4 regions of the Comamonas sp. JNW genome follow, and region 4 is predicted to be linked to each of the others. Evidence: predicted binding sites of a transcription regulator. Region 4 holds the regulator's gene; each other region holds the start of a gene.
What was found. The regulator sigma-54, encoded in region 4, starts transcription at its own class of promoters, with help from an activator protein. The targets are predictions, from matches to a motif close to TGGCANGNAANCTGCTTT.
Positions count from the first base shown of each region.

Region 1: the regulator sigma-54 is predicted to act here: its motif matches at 4,440-4,457, upstream of nirB (nitrite reductase large subunit NirB).
Region 2: the regulator sigma-54 is predicted to act here: its motif matches at 4,309-4,326, upstream of DCO45_RS11970 (pilin).
Region 3: the regulator sigma-54 is predicted to act here: its motif matches at 1,941-1,958, upstream of DCO45_RS04375 (urease accessory protein UreD).

Region 1 covers NZ_QETI01000002.1:44,142-50,074, forward strand. Annotated here, with positions in the region: gene DCO45_RS03340 (nitrate regulatory protein) at 1-868, shown strand, start outside; gene DCO45_RS03345 (CmpA/NrtA family ABC transporter substrate-binding protein) at 1,178-2,473, shown strand; gene ntrB (nitrate ABC transporter permease) at 2,583-3,470, shown strand; gene DCO45_RS03355 (ABC transporter ATP-binding protein) at 3,467-4,300, shown strand; gene nirB (nitrite reductase large subunit NirB) at 4,595-5,933, shown strand, end outside.
Region 2 covers NZ_QETI01000007.1:57,837-63,769, reverse strand. Annotated here, with positions in the region: gene DCO45_RS23235 (M48 family metalloprotease) at 1-1,583, opposite strand, end outside; gene moaC (cyclic pyranopterin monophosphate synthase MoaC) at 1,784-2,269, shown strand; gene DCO45_RS11980 (fimb protein) at 2,331-3,092, opposite strand; gene DCO45_RS11975 (pilin) at 3,095-3,649, opposite strand; gene DCO45_RS11970 (pilin) at 3,710-4,243, opposite strand; gene DCO45_RS11965 (FHA domain-containing protein) at 4,556-5,236, opposite strand; gene DCO45_RS11960 (TerC family protein) at 5,503-5,933, opposite strand, start outside.
Region 3 covers NZ_QETI01000002.1:292,209-298,141, reverse strand. Annotated here, with positions in the region: gene ureC (urease subunit alpha) at 1-477, opposite strand, end outside; gene DCO45_RS04390 (urease subunit beta) at 521-829, opposite strand; gene DCO45_RS04385 (HupE/UreJ family protein) at 844-1,452, opposite strand; gene DCO45_RS04380 (urease subunit gamma) at 1,484-1,786, opposite strand; gene DCO45_RS04375 (urease accessory protein UreD) at 2,051-2,881, shown strand; gene DCO45_RS04370 (SCO family protein) at 2,920-3,528, opposite strand; gene cyoE (heme o synthase) at 3,536-4,459, opposite strand; gene DCO45_RS04360 (COX15/CtaA family protein) at 4,469-5,599, opposite strand; gene DCO45_RS04355 (hypothetical protein) at 5,612-5,933, opposite strand, start outside.
Region 4 covers NZ_QETI01000008.1:45,919-51,851, forward strand. Annotated here, with positions in the region: gene lptA (lipopolysaccharide transport periplasmic protein LptA) at 1-169, shown strand, start outside; gene lptB (LPS export ABC transporter ATP-binding protein) at 193-969, shown strand; gene DCO45_RS13055 (RNA polymerase factor sigma-54) at 1,075-2,691, shown strand; gene DCO45_RS13060 (aspartyl/asparaginyl beta-hydroxylase domain-containing protein) at 2,768-3,691, opposite strand; gene DCO45_RS13065 (hypothetical protein) at 3,830-4,582, opposite strand; gene DCO45_RS13070 (THUMP domain-containing protein) at 4,779-5,933, shown strand, end outside.

The sequences.
Region 1 (5,933 bases), on a different contig from region 4:
CGAGATATCGCGCATGCTGGTGGCCCTGTTTCACCTGATGCAGGGCAAGGAGCTGGCCGGGCAGGAGCGCGCCTGCGGCACCAGCGCCTTTGCCTCGGGCCAGCTGCAGCCCAGTGCCCGGGCGCAGTGGCTGCATTTGATCGAGTCGCAGGAGCGCTGTTTTGAGGTGTTTGCCAGCCTGGCCACGCCGCGCGTGCTGGTGCTGTGGCAGGCCCATATGGCGGGCGACACCGACATGGCGGCGGTGGAGCGCATGCGCCGCGTGGCCCATACCGCGAGCGGATCGAGCCTGAGCCGCAGCTGGAGCGCCGACTGGTTTGCCGCCTGCAGCCACCGGCTCGATGCCTTGCATGGGGTGGAGACCTTGGTCGCGCAGGAGCTGCAGGTGCTGTGCCTGCACAAGCTGCAGGCGCAGGAACAAGCGCTGGCGGCCTTGCAGGCGTTGCCGCCGGGCGCTGAACCTGCCCAAGTGGGCGCTGAGGGTGCTGAGGGCAGCGAAGCCGGCATGGCCTTTTTTGAGGCCTCGGCGCCGCCCGATACCTGGTCGCTCGATGCTGTGGGCGCGCCGGCGCTGGGGCGCGATATCCTGTCGCTGGTGCAGCAGCAATCGCAGCGGCTGCAGACCATGCAGAGCCAGATCCAGGAGGCGCGCACTGCGCTGCACGAGCGCAAGACCCTGGAGCGCGCCAAGGGTCTGCTGATGGCCCAGCACCAGCTCAGCGAGAGCGACGCCTACCAGCTGCTGCGCCAGACGGCGATGAACCAGAACAAGCGCATGCTGGAGGTGGCCGAGGCCGTGCTGGCGATGGCGGCCTTGGTGCCTCAAACCCCTGCAGCGCCCGCAGGCCCTGCTGCAGCTGAGCGCTAGCAGCTTTCCGCCCGCGCACCAAAGCATGGCAGCCGCTGGCCCGCAGGCTGCTGCAATGCACCATTGCAGGGATCCGGGCCGGTGTGCAGCGCCGGCCCAGGTTGGCTCTTCAGAGGGAAGCACTGCAATTTTTGAATTGGCATGGAATATGCATTGATCTCCCCAACCAGGCCAAAGGCGGCCTGTTTCCGGTAATCGCGAGTTATTTCGGGACAACGGCGTCCCTTTCCTGATGGTGCAAGCCCTCAGCGAAAGGACGCCGTTTTTTGTTTTTGGAATCTGCAACGCCTTCGATGGAGTTTGACAAGAATGACGATACGCCCCACCCCTGACACCGCCCCGGCGGCAGAGGCTTCGCCCGCTTCTTCGCCGCTGGCCGGCCGCCGTCAGTTCTTGCGCCATGGCGCCCAGGCAGCGGCAGCCACCTTTGTCTACAGTGCGCTGGGCCACCAGGGCGTCTGGGCCGCCGGCTCGGATGCGCCGGAGAAAAAAGAGGTCAATATCGGCTTTATCCCGCTGACCGACTGCGCCAGCGTGGTGATGGCCTCGGTGCTGGGCCTGGACCAGAAGTACGGCGTCAAGATCACGCCGACCAAGGAAGCGAGCTGGGCCGGCGTGCGCGACAAGCTGGTCAATGGCGACCTGGACTTTGCCCATGTGCTCTATGGCCTGGTCTACGGCGTGCAGCTGGGCGTGGGCAGCCCGCAAAAGGACATGGCGGTGCTGATGACGCTCAACCGCAATGGCCAGGCGATCACCCTGTCCAAGAAGCTGGCCGACAAGGGCGCCGTCGATGCGGCGTCACTGGCCAAGCTGATGGGCGCGGAAAAGCGCGAATACACCTTTGCGCAGACCTTTCCGACCGGCACCCATGCGATGTGGCTGTACTACTGGCTGGCGAGCGCGGGCATCCACCCGCTCAAGGATGCGAAAGTGATCACCGTGCCGCCGCCGCAGATGGTGGCCAATATGCGCGTGGGCAATATGGATGGCTTTTGCGTGGGCGAGCCCTGGGGCCACCGCGCGATCATGGATGGCATCGGCATCACGGCCATCACCACCCAGGACATCTGGCGCGACCACCCGGAAAAGGTGCTGGGTTGCACACAGGACTTTGTCAGCCGCCACCCCAACACCGCGCGCGCCGTGACCATGGCAATTCTGGAGGCGGGCCGCTGGATCGATGCCAGCCTGCAGAACAAGCAGAAGATGGCCGAGACCATTGCCGGAAAGGCCTATGTGAACACCAGCGTCGATGCCATCAACCAGCGCATTCTGGGCCGCTACCAAAATGGCCTGGGCAAGACCTGGGACGACCCCAACCACATGAAGTTCTTTGCCGAGGGCGACGCCAGCTACCCCTACCTGTCCGATGGCATGTGGTTCCTGACCCAGCACAAGCGCTGGGGTTTGCTCAAGAGCCACCCCGACTACCTGGCTGTGGCCAAGAAGATCAACCAGACCGCCCTGTACAAGGAAGCGGCTGCGCAGCTGAAGATCGCCGTGCCCAAGTCGGACATGCGCAGCAGCCCGCTGATCGACGGCAAGGTCTGGGATGGCTCGGACCCCGCCAAGTACGCCGACAGCTTTGCCCTCAAGGCCTGATAAGGAGCACCCCATGCCAGCTGCATTGCGAGAGAGTGTGTCGTCCTTGCCGACACCGGCCACGGGCTCGGCCCTGGCTGAACGCAAGGTGTTGTCCATCCATGAGCACATGGCTCGCAGCCTGCCCGCGTCGGGCGCGCTGAGCCCGCCGGCTGCGGCAGCGCCGGCCGTGCCTGCGCCAGCGGCCCCGCGCGATGGTGCCGCCGTCTGGCAGCAGCGCTTTGGCGCGCTGGTGCAAAGCCTGCTGCCGCCGGTGCTGGGCTTTGGCCTGCTGCTGGTGCTGTGGTCCATCGTCGCCCAGGGCAACCCCGGCATTCCGGGCCCGCAGGAGACCTGGGCCCAGGCGCAGGAGATATTCCGCGATCCCTTCTACCGCAACGGCCCCAATGACCAGGGCGTGGGCTGGAATGTGCTGGCCTCGCTGCAGCGGGTGAGCATCGGCTTTGGGCTGGCGGCACTGGTCGGCATTCCGCTGGGCTTTGTCATTGGCCGTTTTGACTTTCTCTCGCGCATGTTCAACCCGGTGATCAGCCTGCTGCGCCCGGTGTCGCCGCTGGCCTGGCTGCCCATTGGCCTGCTGGTGTTCAAGGGCGCGAACCCGGCGGCAATCTGGACCATCTTTATCTGCTCGATCTGGCCGATGGTGATCAACACGGCGGTGGGCGTGCAGCGCGTGCCGCAGGACTATATGAATGTGGCGCGGGTGCTGAACCTGAGCGAGTGGAAGATTGCCACCACCATCCTCTTCCCCGCCGTGCTGCCCTATATGCTGACGGGCGTGCGCCTGGCAGTCGGCACCGCCTGGCTGGTGATCGTCGCTGCCGAGATGCTGACCGGTGGCGTGGGCATTGGCTTCTGGGTCTGGGACGAGTGGAACAACCTCAATGTCAAGAACATCATCATTGCGATCTTTGTCATCGGCCTGGTCGGCCTGCTGCTGGAATGGGCGCTGATCCGCCTGGCCTCGGCATTCACTTTTGAGGAGGTCAAGGCATGACGCCCAATACGCCCAACATTCCCGCGACGCCCCAGGGCAAGTACATCGAGATCCAGCAGGTGGCGCAAAGCTTCAAGACCGCCAAGGGCCTGTTCCAGGCGCTGCAGGGCATCAACCTGGAGATTGCCCAGGGCGAGTTTGTCAGCCTGATCGGCCACTCGGGCTGCGGCAAATCGACCTTGCTGAACCTGATTGCCGGCCTCACCAGCCCCAGCGAAGGCACCTTGCTCTGCGCCAACCGCGAGATCAAGGGGCCGGGGCCGCAACGGGCCGTGGTGTTCCAGAACCATTCGCTGCTGCCCTGGCTCACCTGCTGGGCCAATGTGCACCTGGCGGTGGAGCGGGTGTTTGGCGGGCGTGAGCGCAAGGCCCAGTTGGCTGCGCGTACCGATGCCGCGCTGGCACTGGTGGGCCTCACCCATGCAGCGCACAAGCGCCCCGGCGAGATATCGGGCGGCATGAAGCAGCGCGTGGGCATTGCCCGGGCGCTGTCGATGGAGCCGCAGGTGCTCTTGATGGACGAGCCCTTTGGCGCCCTCGATGCCTTGACCCGCGCCAAGCTGCAGGACGAGCTGCTGGAGATCGTTGCGCGCACGCGCAGCACCGTGGTGATGGTGACCCATGATGTGGACGAAGCCGTGCTGCTGTCCGACAAGATCGTGATGATGACCAATGGTCCTGCTGCGACGATTGGCGAGGTGCTGCCGGTGCCCTTGGCCCGCCCGCGCAACCGGGTCGCCTTGGCCGAGGATGCGCAGTACCAGGCCTGCCGCAAGGCGGTGATCGACTTTCTCTACACCCGCCAGGCCCATGTGGAGAAGGTGGCCTGATAAAGCCTACTTAGCTAGCAACAGGCGCTCCATATGGAGCGCCTTTTTTGTGCACGCAAATGAGGCGAGGCGGCGCCCGAGCCGCACAAAAAATGTGCAGCGCTGAGTTCTGCTGCTGGGCGCTCCCCGCATGTCAACTTGGTATGGAACTTGCATAGTCCTTGGCGTGGCCATGGCGGCCACCGGGTGGCGGTGCACAGTGGCGCTGCCGTCCAAAGACAAAGACGTCTATGCGCGCATGCCTGGCATGCGGCGCCTAGACGTCTTTTTTTTGTGCTGCCCACGGGAAACGCTATGAAAAAAATCAAGTTGGTCATGGTTGGCAACGGTATGGCGGGTGTGCGTGCGCTCGAAGAGCTGCTGGCGCTGGCGCCGGATCTGTACGAGATAACGGTATTTGGCGCAGAGCCCCACCCCAACTACAACCGCATCCTGCTGTCGCCAGTGCTGGCGGGCGAGCAGACCCTGGATGACATCGTGCTCAACGACTGGCGCTGGTACGAGACGCATGGCGTGCGCCTGCATGCCGGCTGCACGGTGCATGCGGTGGACCGCGCCCGCCGCGTGGTGCATGCCCGCAATGCCGATGGTGAGGCGGTGACGGCCGACTACGACCGGCTGATTCTGGCGACCGGCTCCAACCCCTTCATGCTGCCCATTGCCGGCAAGGAGCTGCAGGGCGTGCTGGCCTACCGCGATATTGCCGATACCCAGGCGATGATCGATGCGGCCCAGCACTGGCGCCATGCAGTGGTCATTGGCGGCGGCCTGCTCGGGCTGGAAGCGGCCAACGGCCTGATGAAGCGCGGCATGCAGGTGGCGGTGGTGCATGCCGGTGAGTGGCTGATGGAGCGCCAGCTCGATGATCAGGCTGGGCAGCTGCTGAAGAAATCGCTGATCGAGCGGGGCATGCAGTTTTTCATGCAGGCGCAGACGCAGGAGCTGCTGGGCAATGCCGAAGGCCGGGTGCGCGCGCTGCGCTTTGCCGATGGCCGCGAGATCGACGCCGATCTGGTGGTGATGGCCGTCGGCATCCGCCCCAACACGGCGCTGGCCGAGGCCATGCACCTGCATGTGAACCGGGGCATTGTCGTCAGCGACACCATGCAGACCATCACCGACCCGCGCATCTATGCGGTGGGCGAGTGCGCGGCGCACCGGGGCATTGCCTACGGGCTGGTGGCGCCTTTGTTTGAGCAGGGCAAGGTGCTGGCCAACCACCTGGCCGAGATGGGCATTGGCCGCTACCAGGGCTCGCTCACCTCCACCAAGCTCAAGGTCACCGGCATTGACCTGTTCTCGGCCGGGGATTTTCAGGGCGGGGAGGGCACCGAGCAGATCGTGCTGAGCGACCCCTACTCAGGCGTCTATAAAAAGCTGGTGATCAAGGAAGACCGGCTGGTGGGCGCGTGCCTCTATGGCGACACGGTCGATGGCAGCTGGTACTTCAAGCTGCTGCGCGAAGGCCGCAGCGTGGCCGATATCCGCGACAAGCTGATGTTTGGCGAATCCAACCTGGGCGATGCCGGCCACCAGGGCCAGAACAAGGCCGTCGCACTGGCCGATGGCGACGAGGTCTGCGGCTGCAATGGCGTGAGCAAGGGTGCCATCTGCAAGGCCATCAAGGACAAGG
Region 2 (5,933 bases), on a different contig from region 4:
CCGGCACGCAGGCGGTCTACCGCTGCTGGATAGTCATACTGCGCAGCCCGGCTCTCGGCCTCGGCGCGGATGGAGCGCAGCGGCTGGTTCTGCTGGCGCAGCACCCACGACAGCGCAAGCCAGGCCCCCGCATCCTTGGGCCACTGCACGACCAGGGTCTGCAGGCGGCTGCTGGTCTGGCGCAATACCCCTTCATAGGCCGTCAAACCCGTGGCGGGCAGCTGCGCCAGGGCTTGCGCAGCCAGCACCAGCTCGGACCGGTCACTGCCCTGGCCTGCATCGTCGCCCACCACCGCCTTGACCTCCGGCAGCAGCACATCGCGGCTGCTGTCCTGGATGCTCAGCGACTTGTCCGAGCCCTGCGTGATCACCGCTTCGTTGACCAGGCCGGTCATCGCATTGCTGACCGTCACCGAGGTGCTGCCCGCCTTACTTGCAGGGGGCTTGAGCGGTTGGATCTTGGCCAGCGCTGCCAACGCATCCTGCGGCTGGCGGTTGCGCAATGCGACATCGGCACGCAACAGCTGCGCCTGGCGCATCGCATCGGGGTGGGCTTGCACGGTGGCATCCAGCTGGTCCAACGCAGCCAGGGCCTCCGCATGGCGCCCCAGCTGGTTGTGGGACATGGCTGCCAAATACCAGACACCCGCGCGCTGGTCCAACGAGCGGTTGGCAAAATCGGCTGCTGTGGTCAGTTGCACCCATTGGTGCAGCACCTGGGGCTCAGGCTTGGACAGCATGCGCGCCCGGGCCGACATCATCTGCGCCACCATGCCCGTGTCCTGCGGTTTGCGTGCAGCGCCAGCGGGCAAGCGTGACTGCATGTCGGCAATGCGCTCCGTCGTCAGCGGGTGGGTGCGCAAATACGGCCAGCTGCCGTTGTCATTCATCCGGTTGGCTTGCTGTAGCTTCTCAAACATGCTGACAAAACCCGCTTGCGAGTAGCCGGCAGGCGGCATCAGGCTCATGCCGGTGCGGTCTGCCTCGCGCTCCATATCGCGTGAGAAGTTCAGCTGTGACTGGATGGCGGCGGCCGAACTGCCCACCATCAGCGCCTGGGCCGCAGCCGGGTTCTTGCTGGCCGCCAACGCGCCCAGGATCATGCCGGCAATCATCACCGGCGTCATGCGCGACTGGCGGGCCAGCATTCGCGCAATATGGCGCTGGGTGATGTGGCTCATCTCGTGGGCCAACACAGAAGCCAGCTCATCGCGGCTGCCGACCACGCCGACCAGGCCGGTCTGCACGCCCATAAAACCACCAGGCAGTGCAAAGGCATTCACGGTGGCATCCTGGATCAGCATCACCTGCCAGGCAAAGCGCTCCTGCAGTTCAGACGTCATGGTGCCGCGCTGGCGCGCAGCCAGCATCAGCTCCTGCCAGATACCGTTGACATACTCATAAAGGATCGCGTCATCGAGAAACTGCGGATCGCGGTAGATCTCGCGTGCAATGTCATCGCCCAGGCGCCGCTCCTCGCTGGTGGTCATCTCGGCGCCCTCACCCATCGCCGGCAAGCTGGTGTCGGCGCGGGCCTGCATGGGGGCTAGCGCCGCCACCGCCGCCATATGGGCGGCCAACAAGGCACATGCTGTGCGTTTAAAAAACCATGTATTCATTCAAAATTCCGTGCGGCAGCAGATGCTGAATCTGAATCAAGCCAGAGGGTAGGCAGAGCGGGCTCCTTGCCATCAAGCCTTCAGCCCAACACGTATGATGAAGCACCACTGCACAAGTTGCATGCTGTATTGCCGCTTGTGACGTATTGAACACGGAAAGCACCATGACTGAACTCACCCATTTCGACGCCCAGGGCCAGGCCCATATGGTCGATGTAGGCGCCAAGCCTAACACCCACCGCATCGCGATCGCGGAGGGCTTTATCACCATGCAGCCAGCCACTTTGGACATCATTGCCGCGGGCACCGCGAAAAAAGGCGATGTGCTGGGTATTGCACGCATTGCCGGCATCATGGCGGCGAAGAAGACCAGTGAGCTGATACCGCTGTGCCACCCGATTGCGCTGACCAAGGTGGCAGTGGATTTTGCGTTGTTACCCGAAAAGAATGCCGTGCGCTGCGAAGTCAGAACGGAAACTGTTGGGCCCACTGGCGTGGAGATGGAAGCCTTGACCGCAGTTCAGGTCGCACTGCTGACTGTTTATGACATGTGCAAGGCGGTGGATAAGGGGATGGTGATCGGGGAGGTGGGCTTGCGGGAGAAGCGGGGGGGGAAATCAGAAGATTATTTCGCAGCAAGCCAACCGTAGAGAAGGGCATTACTTCAAGACATATTATCCAAAGTCAATATGGCAGACTATTAGAAAAATATCAAGAGTCGGCAAACCCATCCACGGGCAAAGAATCCATCCACTGACCTTTTTTATCAAAAATTATAATCCAGTCTAGATTCTTTGACGATACCAAAGGCAGGTAGACACGTTCCGTATTTTGCAGAAAATCAGACCCCCGCAGCTCCCGCACTTGTACCTGTTGCTTGCTGCCTAATGTCGCTAATGAGCGCAGACGCGACTGCAGCTTTGTGTCATCCCAGCTCCATGCAGTCCAGGTTTCGGTACGCATCGCAGGGGAGACACCTTGCAATGACAAGTCCAGACTTTCTAATTTCCCATCACCTTGAACCCGCAAATTGGCCTTATGCCAATCCAAACCGAAGAGCGGCAATGCGGGAATTTTGGTTAAATCATTTTCCCCAGTTACCAACTCATTGCGGGTAACCACGACGACCCGATCCTCTTCGAAAACAAAGGCAACGGGCCTAGCCATATACAAAGCATGCAAACCATAGCCCAATGCGGCCAGCTGGATAGCAGCTACGACGCCGAGATCGAGCACTAGCTCACGCCTGGATTTTTTGGGAGAAGCCATGACCAAGGTCAGCAATGGACCACAGACGACATCTACTGCCAGCATCAACCCATAAATACGGGCAACACCCAGCATTTGGCTGGTTGGATGGGGGTACCAAAGCATGAACACCAAAGCAGCCGCAGCACCAGCAAACAATAAAGAGACTGCCAAGTGCTTTGCAGCCCACGCCAAGGCAAACTTACCTCTCAGGGCATAACTCATTATCAACGGCACTCAGTAGGTGCTAATTTAGCGGGCAAGGTGGCAATAGTCGCTGGCGGGGTAAATCCATACAGCTGCGCACGCGTTCCTGCACCAGAGCCGGCAGCAGATGTACAAAGCCAGTCCAAGGTACCCTCGGGATTAGTCAAAGAAAAATAAGTAGGCAAAGTCACTGCCGCACCTTTTCCATCTCGAAACTGCGGACTAAACACCAACGACTTCTCTGCCGCATTGGATGAAACGCCAGGAGTAAAAATCACTGTTATTTCACCGAATTCATTATTAATCAAAATAGATTTGATGTATTTGCTACTTCTGCCCATGCCCCCCATGCTTTCATTCCATGCTTTCGCAGTCAATTCAAGGGATGATTCATTATCCATTCCATTCGTGCTTAGCTCTTGCTTAGCATCAGCAACAAGGGCAAGACCTTCTGAAATCCGCGCACGTGAAATGTAGTCTTGATATGCAGGCAGAGCGATAGAGGCCAAAAGACCCACAATAGCCACCACTATCATAACCTCTAACAAGGTGAAGCCATTTCTATGCCGAATCATTTAAACACCTGCAGAAATAAAAAAAGGGGGCAAACGCCCCCTTACTTTCAATGACTACTATTAACGGCACTCAGCGGGAGCAAACTTGGCTGGCAAAGTACCCTTATCAACCGTCATCTTACGAACGGTAGCCGTTTCGTTGGTGGTAGAAGAGCATGCCCAGTCAATATTACCTGACTCAGTACCGGAAAAAACGTCGGCAAGCTGGGAAAAGGCTTTGCCATCCAACTTAACAAAAGGGGTCAACAAGATGGAAGCATCCTCAGGAATAGGGCCCACTGTAGTCTTGATGTATTGCACAGTGATAATACCGGTGGCATCTGCGATTTTAACATCCTTTACATACTTGGAGCTCGCACCCGTATTACCTTGTTGCTCATTCCAAGTCTTGGCGGCAACCACCAAATCATCTTTAGTAGCAGTTTCATTCACCATCGCCTTAGCGCCAGATGCCAAGGTCAGACCTTCAGTCACACGCGTACGCACGGTGTAGTCTTGGTAAGCAGGCAGTGCCACAGCAGCCAAAATACCGATAATCGCCACAACGATCATCAGTTCGATCAGGGTAAAACCCTTTTGCATCTTACGCAGCATGTTGAATCCTCTCTATGTAACCAGTGATTAGGTAGCCTTGTCGAGCGACTTGGCGTGCATCACTTATTGCAAGTGCTGTGCCAACTTTTGGCACCTATGCATTTCGCGGCCTGCGCTGACAAAAATGCGGCGTTTTGTTAACTTATTGTGCAAGACGTTCATAAATGTCATCAACCCAAGATTTCTGCCATTTTTGTCATCTACTGCAGGACTGTGCAAGCTATGCGCATGGGAAGCAGAAACAGAAACGGCACCCGAGGGTGCCGCTGCGCCTATGTAGGCCCTGTCTATGGAAGCCCAAGACCCAGAGCCCTAAGTCCAAAACTCATAAGCCATCCCCGCCAGCTCAATCCGATCCCCCTTGTGCATCGACAGCCCCGCGCCATTGAGCGCCTGGCCATTGAGCACCACATCGGCCGAACCATCGACCTTGGTGGCGATATAGCCCTTGCCGCGCTTGGTCAGCGCAGCGACGGCGATCCCGGGGCGGCCGACGGTGGTGACAACCTTGGAGAGGATGATGTCTTCGCTGGCGCCGCTGACGGCGCGCAGGTAGGGGCTGGGGGTGTAGGGCTGCTCTTCGGCAGGGGGGAAGTCGGCGGGGACCGTGGGGCTGTCTTCGCCGTGGTCGGCGTGGGCGGGCTTGGCGGTCAGGCTGCCGGCTTCGCTGGCATGCATGTAGTGGCTTTCGGGCACGAGAGAGTTCATCAAAAAGCGGATGCGGCATTTGCCGATGTCCAGCAGATCGCCGCTTTGCAGCACCTGGCGGCGCACCTTCAAGCCGTTGACCTTGGTGCCATTGGTGCTGCCCAGGTCTTCGACGACGACGATGCCGATCTTCTTGTCATAGGTGAACACCACATGCTCGCCGCTGACCGCCATGTCGGTCAGCACGATGTCGTTGGTGGAACGGCGCCCCAGGGTGGCCCTGGACTCCGTCAGCATGTAGTCCTGGATCACCACTCCATCTAATGAAACTATGAGTCTTGGCATATTGATAAACCTCGTCACGATTATATGCACATAAGCTATACAAATGACTTTTTCGATACGCGGTTGACAAAGGATCACGATGTGTTGGGTGCTACCGGATTTTGGTTACGGGTTTACCCTTGATCCCCCTTGATGACTGATGCTGATCAATGCGTTGGCTGCTGCAGGCGCTCTCTCCCCTTGAAGAAGCACCATCTCTGCAGCCCGGCGCAGAAATGCAAAAAGCGCCCGAAGGCGCTTTGTGTTGGGGTGAGAGGATCAGCCGCTCAGTGTGCGGGCGCGGTATTGCGCTTTTGCAGCCACAGACCCAGGCCCACCACCAGCGCGGCGCCAGCGGCAGCTGCCAGGTAGTGCAGCGCAGGGTTAGCCTCGACAAAGCCGTGCAGCAGCTTGTCGTTCATGATGGTCTCACCGCCTACCCAGCCGATCAGGCCAGCGCCCAGAATGACGATGACCGGGAAGCGTTCCATCAGCTTGATCATCAAGGTCGAACCAAAGATCACCAGCGGGATCGAAATCGCCAAGCCCAGGATCAGCAGCAGCATATTGCCGCCAGCAGCAGCAGCCACGGCAATCACGTTGTCCAGGCTCATCACCAGGTCGGCGATCAGGATGGTGCGAATGGCCGCCATCATTGTGCCGGTGCCCTTGCCCGCGCCCTCTTCTTCGTCGTGGCTGGTGAGCAGCTGCAGGCCAA
Region 3 (5,933 bases), on a different contig from region 4:
CATCGTCGTCACGCCGCTGGTCAGCGCCTCTTCGATCTGCTGGGGCGCGATGAAGTGGATGTGCGTGTCGATGCCGCCGGCAGTAACGATCATGCCTTCGCAGCTGATGATCTCGGTGCCCGGGCCAATGATGATGTCCACACCCGGCTGCGTGTCCAGGTTGCCGGCCTTGCCAATCGCGGCAATGCGGCCGGCCTTCAGGCCAATGTCTGCCTTGACGATGCCCCAGTGGTCGATGATCAGCGCATTGGTCAGCACCGTGTCCATCGCGCCCTGCGCACTGCTGCGCTGGCTTTGCGCCATGCCATCACGGATGGTCTTGCCACCGCCAAACTTCACCTCTTCGCCGTAGCCGCCCGCGCGCAGGGTGAAGTCCTGCTCCACCTGCACGACCAGTTCGGTATCGGCCAGGCGCAGGCGGTCACCCACCGTGGGCCCATAGGTCTCTGCGTATGCGCGTCTGTCCATTGTTGCCATCAGAACCATCCTGTCTTAGAACGCTGGCACAGCATGCCGGGCCTCATTCCAGCGCCCCTTGCACCAGGCCGCGAAAACCGTAGATCTGCCGCTCGCCGCCAACATCCACCAGCTCCACCGTGCGCTGCTGGCCGGGCTCAAAGCGCACCGCCATGCCGCTGGCAATATGCAGTCGCATGCCGTGCGCCGCCTGGCGGTCGAAGCTCAGGCCGGCATTGGTCTCGGCAAAGTGGTAGTGCGACCCTACCTGGATGGGCCGGTCGCTCGCGTTGTGTACCACCAGCGTGGTGGTGCGGCGCCCCGGGTTCAGCGTGTGTTCGCCCTCGTCCAGCAGCAGTTCACCTGGGATCATGGTGCCGCTCCTCGTCAGGCCAGGCGCGTCAGCATGGCCGCGCCCAAGACCGCGGTGGCCCCGCCCGCCAGCTTGGCCAGCCAGCGGTGGCGCTGCATGAGGGCCTTGCCCAGCACCATGCCGCCCACATGCAACAAGGCCGAACCCAGCGCCATGCCCGCCAGCGCGCCCGCCGATGCCAGCGCAGAATCGGCCGCCAGCTCAAAGCCGTGGGCCGCGCCATGGAAAAACGCAAACACCCCGGCCAGCGCAGCGGCCAGCACCCAGGGCATTTGCTTTTGCACCGCCACCAGCAGGCCCAACACCAGCACCGATGCGGCAATCATCGGCTCCACGCCGGGCACCCACAGACCGGCAAAACCTGCCAGCGCCCCCGCCACCAGCAGGGCCACAAAGGCGGCCGGTGCGCGCCAGGCGGGCGTCACCGTCAGCGCACTCCAGGCGCCCACGGCCAACATCGCGGCCATATGGTCGGCGCCAGTAAACGGATGGGCAAAGGCATGGCCAAAGCTGCTCAAAAAGCCATGGTGGCCGCCACCATCGGCGCCCACATGGGCCATGGCTGACAGCGGCAAAGCCGCAGCGGCGGTGGCCAGCGCGGCAGAGAATTTCTTGAAGTTCATAGTGGTCGAGTGCGCGAGAAAAATGGGAGGTTCAGACAATGGGCTCATGCACGGTGACGAGCTTGGTGCCATCGGGAAAGGTCGCCTCGATCTGGATATCGGCAATCATCTCGGGAATGCCCTCCATCACGTCGGCGCGCGTGAGCACCGTGCGGCCGGCGCTCATCAGTTGGGCAACGGTCTTGCCATCGCGCGCGCCCTCCATCACAAAGGCGCTGATCAGCGCCACCGCCTCGGGGTAGTTCAGCTTGAGCCCCCGGGCCAGGCGCCGCTCGGCCAGCAAGGCGGCGGTAAAGATCAGCAGCTTGTCTTTTTCGCGAGGTGTCAGTTCCATACCTAGTGCAAAGCAAGGCACATGCCAAGGGGCTACAACGGCTGGGCATGCACGCTTTCCGTGCCGCCACCCGCCCGCCTTGCACCACATGCATGCACAGCAGCCGCGCATGCACCAATTCGGCACAGACCACACCCCAGAGCAGTGCAGTTCCTGGCACGTGGCTTGCAAAAGCCCACGCATGTCTTTCGTCCCCCTGCTCCCGCTCCCGATCCCGGCCCTTGCGCCCTGCTGCCCGCCAGGCACCCAGCGCCCGCCGCAGCCATGAGCTGGCATGCCCAACTAGACCTGCGCTACGGCCAGCAAGCCGGCAAGACGTCGGTGCAGTTCAGCCACGATGGCCCGCTGCGCATTCTCAAAAGCCTCTACCCCGAAGGCCCGGGCATTTGCCACAACGTGCTGGTGCACCCGCCCGGCGGCCTGGTGGGTGGCGATATGCTGGATATCTCGGTCGAGGTGGCGGCAGGCGCCCATGCGCTCGTCACCACGCCGGGCGCAACGCGCTTTTACAAGAGCAATGGCCAGCCGGCCTTGCAGCGCACCCGCCTCAAACTGCAGGCCGGCGCCCGGCTGGAATGGTTGCCGCTGGAAGCCATTGCCTACAACGCCTGCGATGCGGCCAATGAGCTGCAGATGGAACTGGCACCGGATGCAGAGCTGCTGACCTGGGACATCACCGCGCTGGGCCTGCCGCTGGCGGGTCAGCCCTTTACCCAGGGCGTGTTTTCGCAGCACATCGCATGGCCGGGGCATTTTCTGGAACGCGGCCGTATCCGGGCCGATGATGGGCTGCTGCTCAACGCACAGCTGGGCCTGGCGGGCCAGCGCTGCCTGGGGAGTTTGATCTACGCCAGCGGCTCGCCCATCAACCGCGCGCAACGCGAAGCGCTGCTGGAGAGCACCCAGCAGCTGCTGGACGCAGGCCCAGCGGGGTTGATGGCCGGGGTGACCGCGCCGAACGAGCATATGCTGGTGCTGCGTGGCCTGGCGCCCGTGGTGGAGCCGGCGATGCAGCTGTGGAAGACGGTCTGGGGCCACTGGCGCAGCAGCCTCTGGGGCCTGCCGGCGCAGCGGCCGCGTATCTGGTCGATGTGAGTGCAGCGCTTGCCCAGCGCTGTTAAGCGTGTAAGCGCTTAAGCGCCGTCGATCAGCTGCTCGATATCTTTGGCCAGCGTTTCAACGGGGGTGCCATAGCGGCTGTACAAGCGCAGACGCCCTTGCGGGTCAAAGATATAGTCGCCAGCGGTATGGTCCATCGTGTAGCTGCCCGGGGTCTGGCCCTCGACCCGCTTGTAGTAGACCTTGAAGTCCTTGGCCATCTTGGCCGTTTCCTCGTCGCTGCCGCGCAGCGCCAGAAAGCTGGGGTCAAAGTTGGCGAGGTAGGCCTGCAAGATTTCGGGTGTGTCGCGCGATGGATCGACCGAGGCGAAGATCACCTGCAGCTTGTCGCCCTTGGCGCCGAGCTTTTGCTTGACGGCGGCCAGGTCGCCCAAAGTGGTCGGGCAGACATCGGGGCACTGGGTAAAGCCAAAGAACACCAGCACGACCTTGCCCTTGAAGTCGGCCATGCTGCGGCGCTGGCCATGCTGGTCGGGCATGGAGAAATCCTGTCCATACTCCTTGCTGCCCGTCAGGTCGATGGCGTTGAAATCGGCCTTGGATTTGCAGGCGGTGAGGACACCGGCGGCCGAGGCCAGCATGGCCGAGCCCGCCAGCCAGCGAAGGGCATTGCGCTTGTTCATTGCAGATTTACCAGCTCACATAGTGGTCCACCAGCAGCGCCACAAACAGCAGGCTGAGGTAGACCAGCGAAAAACGGAAAGTCTTGCGCGCCAGCGCGTCGGAGTAATTGCGCCACAGCGCAAAGGCATAGCCAAAGAACCCGGCACCCAGCACGACTGCGGCCACCAGGTAGATCCAGGAGCTCATCTGGATGATGAAGGGCAGCAGGCCGGCGGCAAACAAGACCACGGTGTAGAGCAAGACCTGCACGCGGGTGTAATAGTTCCCATGCGTGACCGGCAGCATCGGCAGGCCGGACTTGCGGTAGTCCTCGACCCGGTACAGCGCCAGTGCCCAGAAGTGCGGCGGCGTCCACAGGAAGATGATCAAAAACAGCAGCAGCGCCTGGGGCGAGACATCGCCGGTCATCGCGGCCCAGCCCAGCACGGGGGGCATCGCGCCCGATGCGCCACCGATCACGATGTTCTGCGGTGTCAGCGGCTTGAGGATCACCGTGTAGATGACGGCATAACCGACAAAGGTCGCAAAGGTCAGCCACATCGTGATGGCGTTGATCCAGACGATCAGAATGGCCGAGCCGGCGATGCACAGCCCGGCAGAAAACATCAGGGTCTGCAGGTTGGACAGCTCACCGCGCGCTGTGGGGCGCCAGGCGGTGCGCTTCATGCGCGCATCGATGCTCTGCTCGACCAGGCAATTGAAGGCGGCAGCGGCCCCCGCCACCAGCCAGATGCCCACACACGCAACGGCCATGCGCAGCAGCTCGGCGCCGGTGGGCACACCGGGCACGGCCAGCACCATGCCGATCAGTGCGCAAAACACAATCAGCTGCACCACCTTGGGTTTGGTCAATGCATAGAACTGCGCAAAGCGGTTCGGCATTGGCGTTGCGGCAAGTTCGGTCATCGGGGCACTCAGTCTTTGTTCCATACAGCGTCATCAACTCGCAGCACTGCGGGCAGGTTCAGGGCCCGCAGTACACCAGATCCAGGTCAGCACCACCATGATGGCGGCAGCGCCCCCGGTGTGCAAAACGGCCGCCAGCATCGGCCAGTCCAGCACCACATTCGACAGTCCCGTGGCAAATTGCAGCAGCGTCAGGCCCACCAGCCAGCGGCGCTGCTGCCGTAGCAGCGGCACCGTGCGCAGGGCCCAGCCCAGCCACAGCAAGGCGGCAATCACCAGGTAGGCAAACAGCCGGTGCATGTAGTGGATGGCCACCAGCGCTTCATAGCTGATATGCGCACCGTCGGCCAGAAAGCCCAGCGGGCGCCAGATCTGGAACCCGTCAAAGTTCATCGCCGGCCACCAGGCGCCATTGCACATGGGAAAGCTGGTGCAGGCCAGCACCGCATAGTTGGTACTGACCCAGCCACCCAGGGTCACCTGCGCAAACACCAGCAGCGCCGTGACCGCCACCAGGCCGCGCAACAGGCGCGGCACTGGGACTAACCCTAGATTATCGGCAAATTGCGTGTGGCGCGTTGCCTGCACGGTTAATAGCATCAAGAGCACGGTGCCGCCCAGCAGGTGCAAGGTGACAATCGCCGGGAACAGCTTCATCGTCACCGTGAGCGCGCCAAAGGCCCCCTGGATCAGCACCCAGACCAGGGTGACCGTCGGCCACCAGGGGCTGATCGGCTGCGGCCCGCCGCGTTTGCGCTGCAGCCAGGCACTGGCCGTCAGCACAATGATGAGGCCGCCCACCGCAGTGGCCAGGTAGCGGTGGATCATCTCCACCCAGGCCTTGCCATGGGTCACCGGGCCGGTCGGCATCGCCGCCTGCGCGGCAGAGATCTCGGCATGCGCGCCAATCGGGCTGGCATTGCCGTAGCAGCCCGGCCAGTCCGGGCAGCCCAGGCCCGAATCGGTCAGGCGCGTGAACGCGCCAAACATCACCAGGTCAAAGGACAGGAACAGGGTCAGCACCGCGAGCACCTGCAGGCGCTTGAGCGGCGTGGCACCGCGGTGGCGCCACCAAATCCAGACGATGGGGCCCAGCGCAATGATGGCCCCGGTCAGCAACACACGCGCCAGCGGCGCGAAATCATATAAATCCTGCGATGTCATGCTAGCTATCCACTACCGCCCTTCCTTGTCCCAACTCGACGACGCACGCAGCAGCCGCTCCAGATCCTTGCGCGCCTTGGCCGCATCGGAGCGGCTGAGCTGGGCGGGAAAACGCATCATCCAGTGGCCCAGCGGGTCCACCACGTACAAATGTTCGCCCAACTGCTGGCCGGCCGCCGGCTGCAGCCACTGGGCCACCAGCGCCTGGGGCACCCGCAGCACGGTGGCCTGGTCCAGTGCCGTGCGCAAGGCTGGCGGCGGCTCGCCGTCATCGGTCACCAGCCAGACCCAGTCCAGCCGGTCCTTCTCACGGCCCAGGCTCTCGCGCAGCTGG
Region 4 (5,933 bases):
GGCGGCCGATCCCAAGCCCGGTGCGCCCAAGAAGGACCGCGTCCGTGTGATCCTGACGCCCAAGGCCGATGGCAAGGCAGACGACAAGGCCAGCGCCCCGGCCAAGCCCGCTGCCGATGACAAGACGCCATTGCGCCCCAGCACCCAACTGAACGACGGAGCCAAGTGACCGTGGCAGAAAACTCGTCGACCATTTCCGTCAACGCCCGGGTCGCCAACAGCGACCACCGCAGCCAGCTGGAGGTCTTGCACCTGGAGAAATCCTATGGCAGCCGCAAGGTGGTCAAGGACGTGTCGCTGTCGGTGCGCAAGGGCGAAGTGGTGGGGTTGCTAGGCCCCAATGGCGCGGGCAAGACCACCTCGTTCTACATGATCGTGGGCCTGGTACGCAGCGATGGCGGGGATATCCGCATCGATGGGCAGTCGGTGGCCAATATGCCGATCCACCAGCGCTCGCAGCTGGGCCTGTCCTACCTGCCGCAGGAAGCCTCGATCTTTCGCAAGCTCAGCGTGCAGGACAATGTGCGCGCCGTGCTGGAGCTGCAAAAAGATGAGCATGGCAAGCCGCTCTCGCGCGCCGAGGTCGAGCGCCAGCTCACCGCGCTGCTGCAGGAGCTGCGGGTCGAGCACCTGCGCGAATCACCGTCAGTCGCGCTGTCCGGCGGCGAGCGCCGCCGGGTCGAGATCGCCCGTGCGCTGGCCACCCAGCCCCGTTTCATCCTGCTCGACGAGCCTTTCGCCGGCATCGACCCCATCGCCGTGATCGAGATCCAGCGCATTGTCGCCTTTCTCAAGGAGCGCGGCATTGGCGTGCTGATCACCGACCACAATGTGCGCGAAACCCTGGGTATCTGTGACCATGCCTGCATCATCAGCGATGGCAAGGTGCTGGCCGCCGGGACGCCGCAAGAGATTGTGGAGAACGCAGAGGTCCGGAGGGTGTATCTGGGTGAACATTTCCGTATGTGACATCGCACGCCTTGGCGGGCGTGCCAGCCAAGATGCCGTCCCGCGCTGCGGGGCCGGCAGGGCTGATCCGTTGCCAGCTGCCCCAGCCCGTGGGGAGGCGCAGCCATGATGCCGTCGCTGTCGCTGCGCGTATCGCAGAACCTGACCCTGACCCCCCAGCTGCAGCAGTCGATTCGCCTGCTGCAGCTGTCCACGCAGGAACTGACGCAGGAAGTCGAGCAGATGCTCGACGAAAACCCGTTTCTGGAGCGCGAGGGCGATGAGGCCCCCGAGGCTGAAGCCGGTAAAGAAGCCGCTGAATCTGCCGAAGCTGCAGACGCTGCAGACGCAGCCGACAAGGGTGCCGATACTGCTGCCAGCACCGACACCAACAACAGTAGCGATTTCGAGCCCGGAACCTCCGACCAGCCGCTGGATTTTGGCGCGGGCAAGGAAACCGGCGTCGATGCCGAGGCCGCTGCCGGCGATTCGGCATCGGACTGGGAAGAGTGGGGTGGCGATCTGCCCGCGCGCTCCAGCGCCAGCGATGACGACGACGAGACGCCGATGTCCGACCGGCGCAGCGAGCACCTGAGCCTGCAGGATGTGCTGCACCGCCAGGCCTTGTCGCTGCGCCTGTGCCAGGAAGACCGGGCCGCGCTCTACTTTCTGATTGAATCACTGAACGACGACGGCTACCTCGAAGAAACGCTGGCCGAGCTCGCGCAAAGCTTTGGCGACGCCAGTGACCCCGAGCGCTACGAAGTGCTGCTGCACCACCTGACTGTGGCGCTGCGCTTGCTGCAAAGCCTGGAGCCGATTGGCGTGGGCGCGCGCAACCTGTCCGAATGCATGCAGCTGCAGATCAAGGCCCAGCAGCGCCTGTTGGATGAAGAGGGCTCGGACACGCCCGAGGCCGATGCGCTGGCGCTGGAGACCGCTTTGCTGGTCTGCCAGGAATCGCTGGAGCTGCTGGCGCGCCGTGATGTGCGCAAGCTGGTGCAACTGACCGGATGCAGTGATGCCGCGGTGCGCAGCGCGCTGGCGCTGATCGCCAAGCTCGAGCCCCGCCCCGGCCGGCCCTATGCCGATGTGGACCGCAACACCATCATCCCCGATGTCATCGTGCGACCCAGCAATGAGCGCGGCCTGCCGGTGCCCGGTTTCAGCGTGCAGCTCAATGCCGAGGTGATGCCGCGCCTGCGCGTGCAGGATGTCTACGCCAATGCCTTGCGCAGCCACAAGGGCAGCGAGGGCCATGGCGCGCTGCAGCAGCGGCTGCAGGAGGCGCGCTGGTTCATCAAGAACATCCAGCAGCGCTTTGACACCATCTTGCGCGTCTCGCAGGCCATCGTCGAGCGCCAGCGCAATTTCTTTGTCCATGGCGAGCTGGCGATGCGCCCCATGGTGCTGCGCGAGATTGCCGATGAGCTGGGCCTGCACGAGTCCACCATCAGCCGCGTGACCACGGCCAAGTACATGGCCACGCCGCAGGGCACGTTTGAGCTCAAGTACTTCTTTGGCTCAGGCCTGGGCACCGAGACCGGCGGCAGTGCGTCGAGCACGGCGGTCAAGGCGCTGATCAAGCAGTTGCTCGACGAGGAAAGCGCGAAGAAGCCGCTGTCGGATGCAAAAATCGCCGATCTGCTGCAGGCCCAGGGCATTGAATGCGCGCGCCGCACGGTGGCCAAGTACCGCGAGGCCATGCGCATCCCGCCGGCCAGCCTGCGCAAGGCGCTGTAAGCGCAAGCAGCCAGGGCCCATAAAAAAAACCGCAGCTGCGTTATGCACTGCGGTTTTGTTTTGAGACGGTGCCGCTTTACTTTGGCCACAGCCACCAGATGAACAAGGCCAGCACGGCCAGCATCAGGCCAAACTTGGTGAGCTTGTAGGCGGTCTTGTTCCAGGCCTTGAAGCGGCGGCGGTACTGGCCCATGTAGAACGAGATCTTGAAGATGCGGCTGATGAAGCCACGCGGATCGCCTTCGTTGTTGGGCGAGCTGGCGGCAGCGACCACATGCGTGCCCAGCCAGCGGTTGAGCCACTGCGCAAAGCCATTGGTCATCGGGCGCTCGACATCGCAGAACAGCACGATGCGGTTGCCTTCGGACCGGTTCTCGGCCCAGTGCATGAAGGTCTCGTCAAAGATCACGCCTTCGCCCTCGCGCCAGCTGTAGGGCGTGCCATCGACCTCGATCATGCAGCGGTCATCATTGGGCGCCAGCACAGCGAGGTGGTAGCGCAGCGAGCCGGCATAGGGGTCGCGGTGCAGGTTGAGCTTGGCGCCGGGCGGCAGCTCGGCAAACATGGCCGCCTTGATGCCGGGGATGGACTGCACCAGCGCCGTGGTCTTGGGGCACAGCTCCATCGCAGACGGGTGGGCCTGGCCGTACCACTTCAGGTAGAAGCGCTTCCAGCCGGTCTTGAAGAAGGAGTTGAAGCCCGCGTCGTCGTTGTTGGCCGCGGCCTTGATCTGCATGGCCTGGTGCAGACCGATGGCCTCTTCGCGGATCTCGCGCCAGTGGGCCTGCAGCGGGGCCAGGTCGGGGAAGGTGCTGGTGGGCAGGTAGGGCGTGCGCGGTACCTTGCTGAACATCAGCATGAACACATTGAATGGCGCCGTGAACGTGGAGTGGTCAAACAGCTGGCGCAGCAGCTTGTGCCGCACCTTGCCACGCAGGTGCATGTAGAGGCCGCAGCCAAAGAAAAGCAGCACCAGGGCCAGAACGATGATTTTTGCCATAGACAGCGATTTTAGCGACTGTGCTGTGGCGGCTGTCTGCGCAAGCGCAAACTGGCGCGCTGCAAGGGCTGCGGGGCGGTGGGATGGCCTGCTGGCAGCAGGCCTATTGCGGTTTGGTCAATGGCAAGCCAGGTGCGCTTACCTGGGCTGGGCGGCAAAGGCGGTCTTGAGGCGCTGCAGCATCTCGCGGTTGAGCTGGCGCTGCTGGCCGCTCCAGTGCGTCATCGTCTTGTTCAGCTCGGCCTGCAGTGCGTTGGCGGTCTGCCAGTCGCCCTGGCCCGCAGCCCAGATCGCGTACTCGGCCATCACATCGAAGCTGCCCGAGTGCTGGCGCGCAAAATCAAAGCTCTTGCGCGCCATCGCCTGGTCGCCCAGCTGGGCGTAGGCCTTGGCCACCAGCAGGCCCACGGCCTCGGCGCGGAAGTGCACATCGGCCTGGGCAATCACGCGCAGCTGCTGCAGCGCCTGCTGCGGATGGCCGGCCTGGTAGGCCGCTTGCGCAGCGCCCCAACGGATATCGAGGTCGTTGGCAAACGGACCCTTCATACTGGCCTCGAAGTGGCCAAAGGCCTGCTCGGCCTGGCCATTGGCCAGCAGGGCCTGGGCCAGGCGGATCTGGTTCTGCGCGGTGGGGCTGTAGTCGTAGGCGGCCTGGGCTTCGCGCACCTCGCGGGTCGGGTCCAGCGCCTTGACGGCGTTGCTCGCCAGGCTGCGGGCATGGCGCTGCAGGCGCGAATTGGGCAGGTAGATGGCAAAGAAATACACCACGCTGCCCAGGAAGGGGAAGGCCAGCAGCACAAACAGCCAGTAGTTGTTCTGGCCGCTACGCACGGCGTGGACCGCAAAAAACAGCGCAATGATGACGTGTACGCCGGCTCCGAGGTAGGGCATCCGCATTCTCTCTGAGTGATGGAGGGGAAGGGCGGCTGCACCGAGGGCTGCGGCCCGCTCTGGGGCCAGACTATAGCAGCCAGCCACCCGTTACCGCTGCGCTATGGAGCCGGGCTGGCGAATGCCACTGGCACAGTCCACATTCCCGTGCGCTTGGCAGACAATGGGGCAAGCGCGTATGCTTGCCCCCCTGCTTATGAACCAACTGCATTTGTTTTTGCCCTGCGCCGCCGGCGTCGAGGGCCTTTTGGCGGACGAAGTCCATGCCATCACCGGCGCCAGCGGCCAGGACCTCCTGGTGGCGCGCGGCGGCGTCATGCTGCGCGGCATGTGGCGCGATGCGCTGCTGCTGAACCTGCACAGCCGCCTGGCCCAGCGCGTGCTGGTCGAGCTCTCGCACAGCATGTACCGCAACGAGAACGACCTCTACCGTGCCGCCAGCGAGGTGGCCTGGGAGATCTGGTTTTCGCCCAAGGAGACCTTCAAGATCGAGGTCACCTCCCAGCACAGCCCGCTGACCAGCCTGAACTTTGCCGCGCTGCGCGTCAAGGATGCGATTGCCGACCGCTTCCGCGAGCGCCGCCACGGCGTGCGCCCCAGCGTGGAGACGCACCACCCCGATGTGCGCGTGCACCTGCACCTGACCACCGATGGCGCCACCATCTATATCGATACTTCGGGCGAGGCGCTGTTCAAGCGCGGCTGGCGCGAGGACAAGGGCGATGCGCCACTCAAGGAAACGCTGGCCGCGGCGATGATTGCCGCGAGCGGCTGGGACCCGCACGGCGACGACCCGCAGCCGCTCTACGACCCCTGCTGTGGCAGCGGCACGGTGCTGATCGAAGCGGCCCAGATCGCGCGCAAGATCCCGGCCGGCATCCTGCGCCGCTTTGCGTTTGAAAAGCTCGTGCCTTTCCAGCGCCATGTCTGGGAGGCGATGCTGGACGAGGCCGAGCGCCAGATCCTGCCCCAGAGCCCGGTGGGCATCTATGGCTCGGACATCTCGTTCCGGATGGTCGATTTTGCCCAGCGCAATGCCGAGCGCGCCGGTGTGGCCGAGACCATCGAGCTGCGCGGCGGCGATGCGCTGCAGCGCATGCCCCCCTGCGAGCAGCCCGGCATGATGCTGCTCAACCCGCCGTATGGCGAGCGTATCGCGGCGGCGGGCGCTGCCGGCCGCAATGCGGCCGAGCGCATGGGCCATGTCGAGCGCGCAGGGCGCGAGACGGCGCAGACCGAAGATGGCGGCGAGTTCTTCACCCAGCTGGCCAGCCACTGGAAAAAGAACTACAGCGGCTGGAGCGCCTGGCTGCTGACCCCCGATCTGAAGCTGCCCGGCAAGATGCGCCTG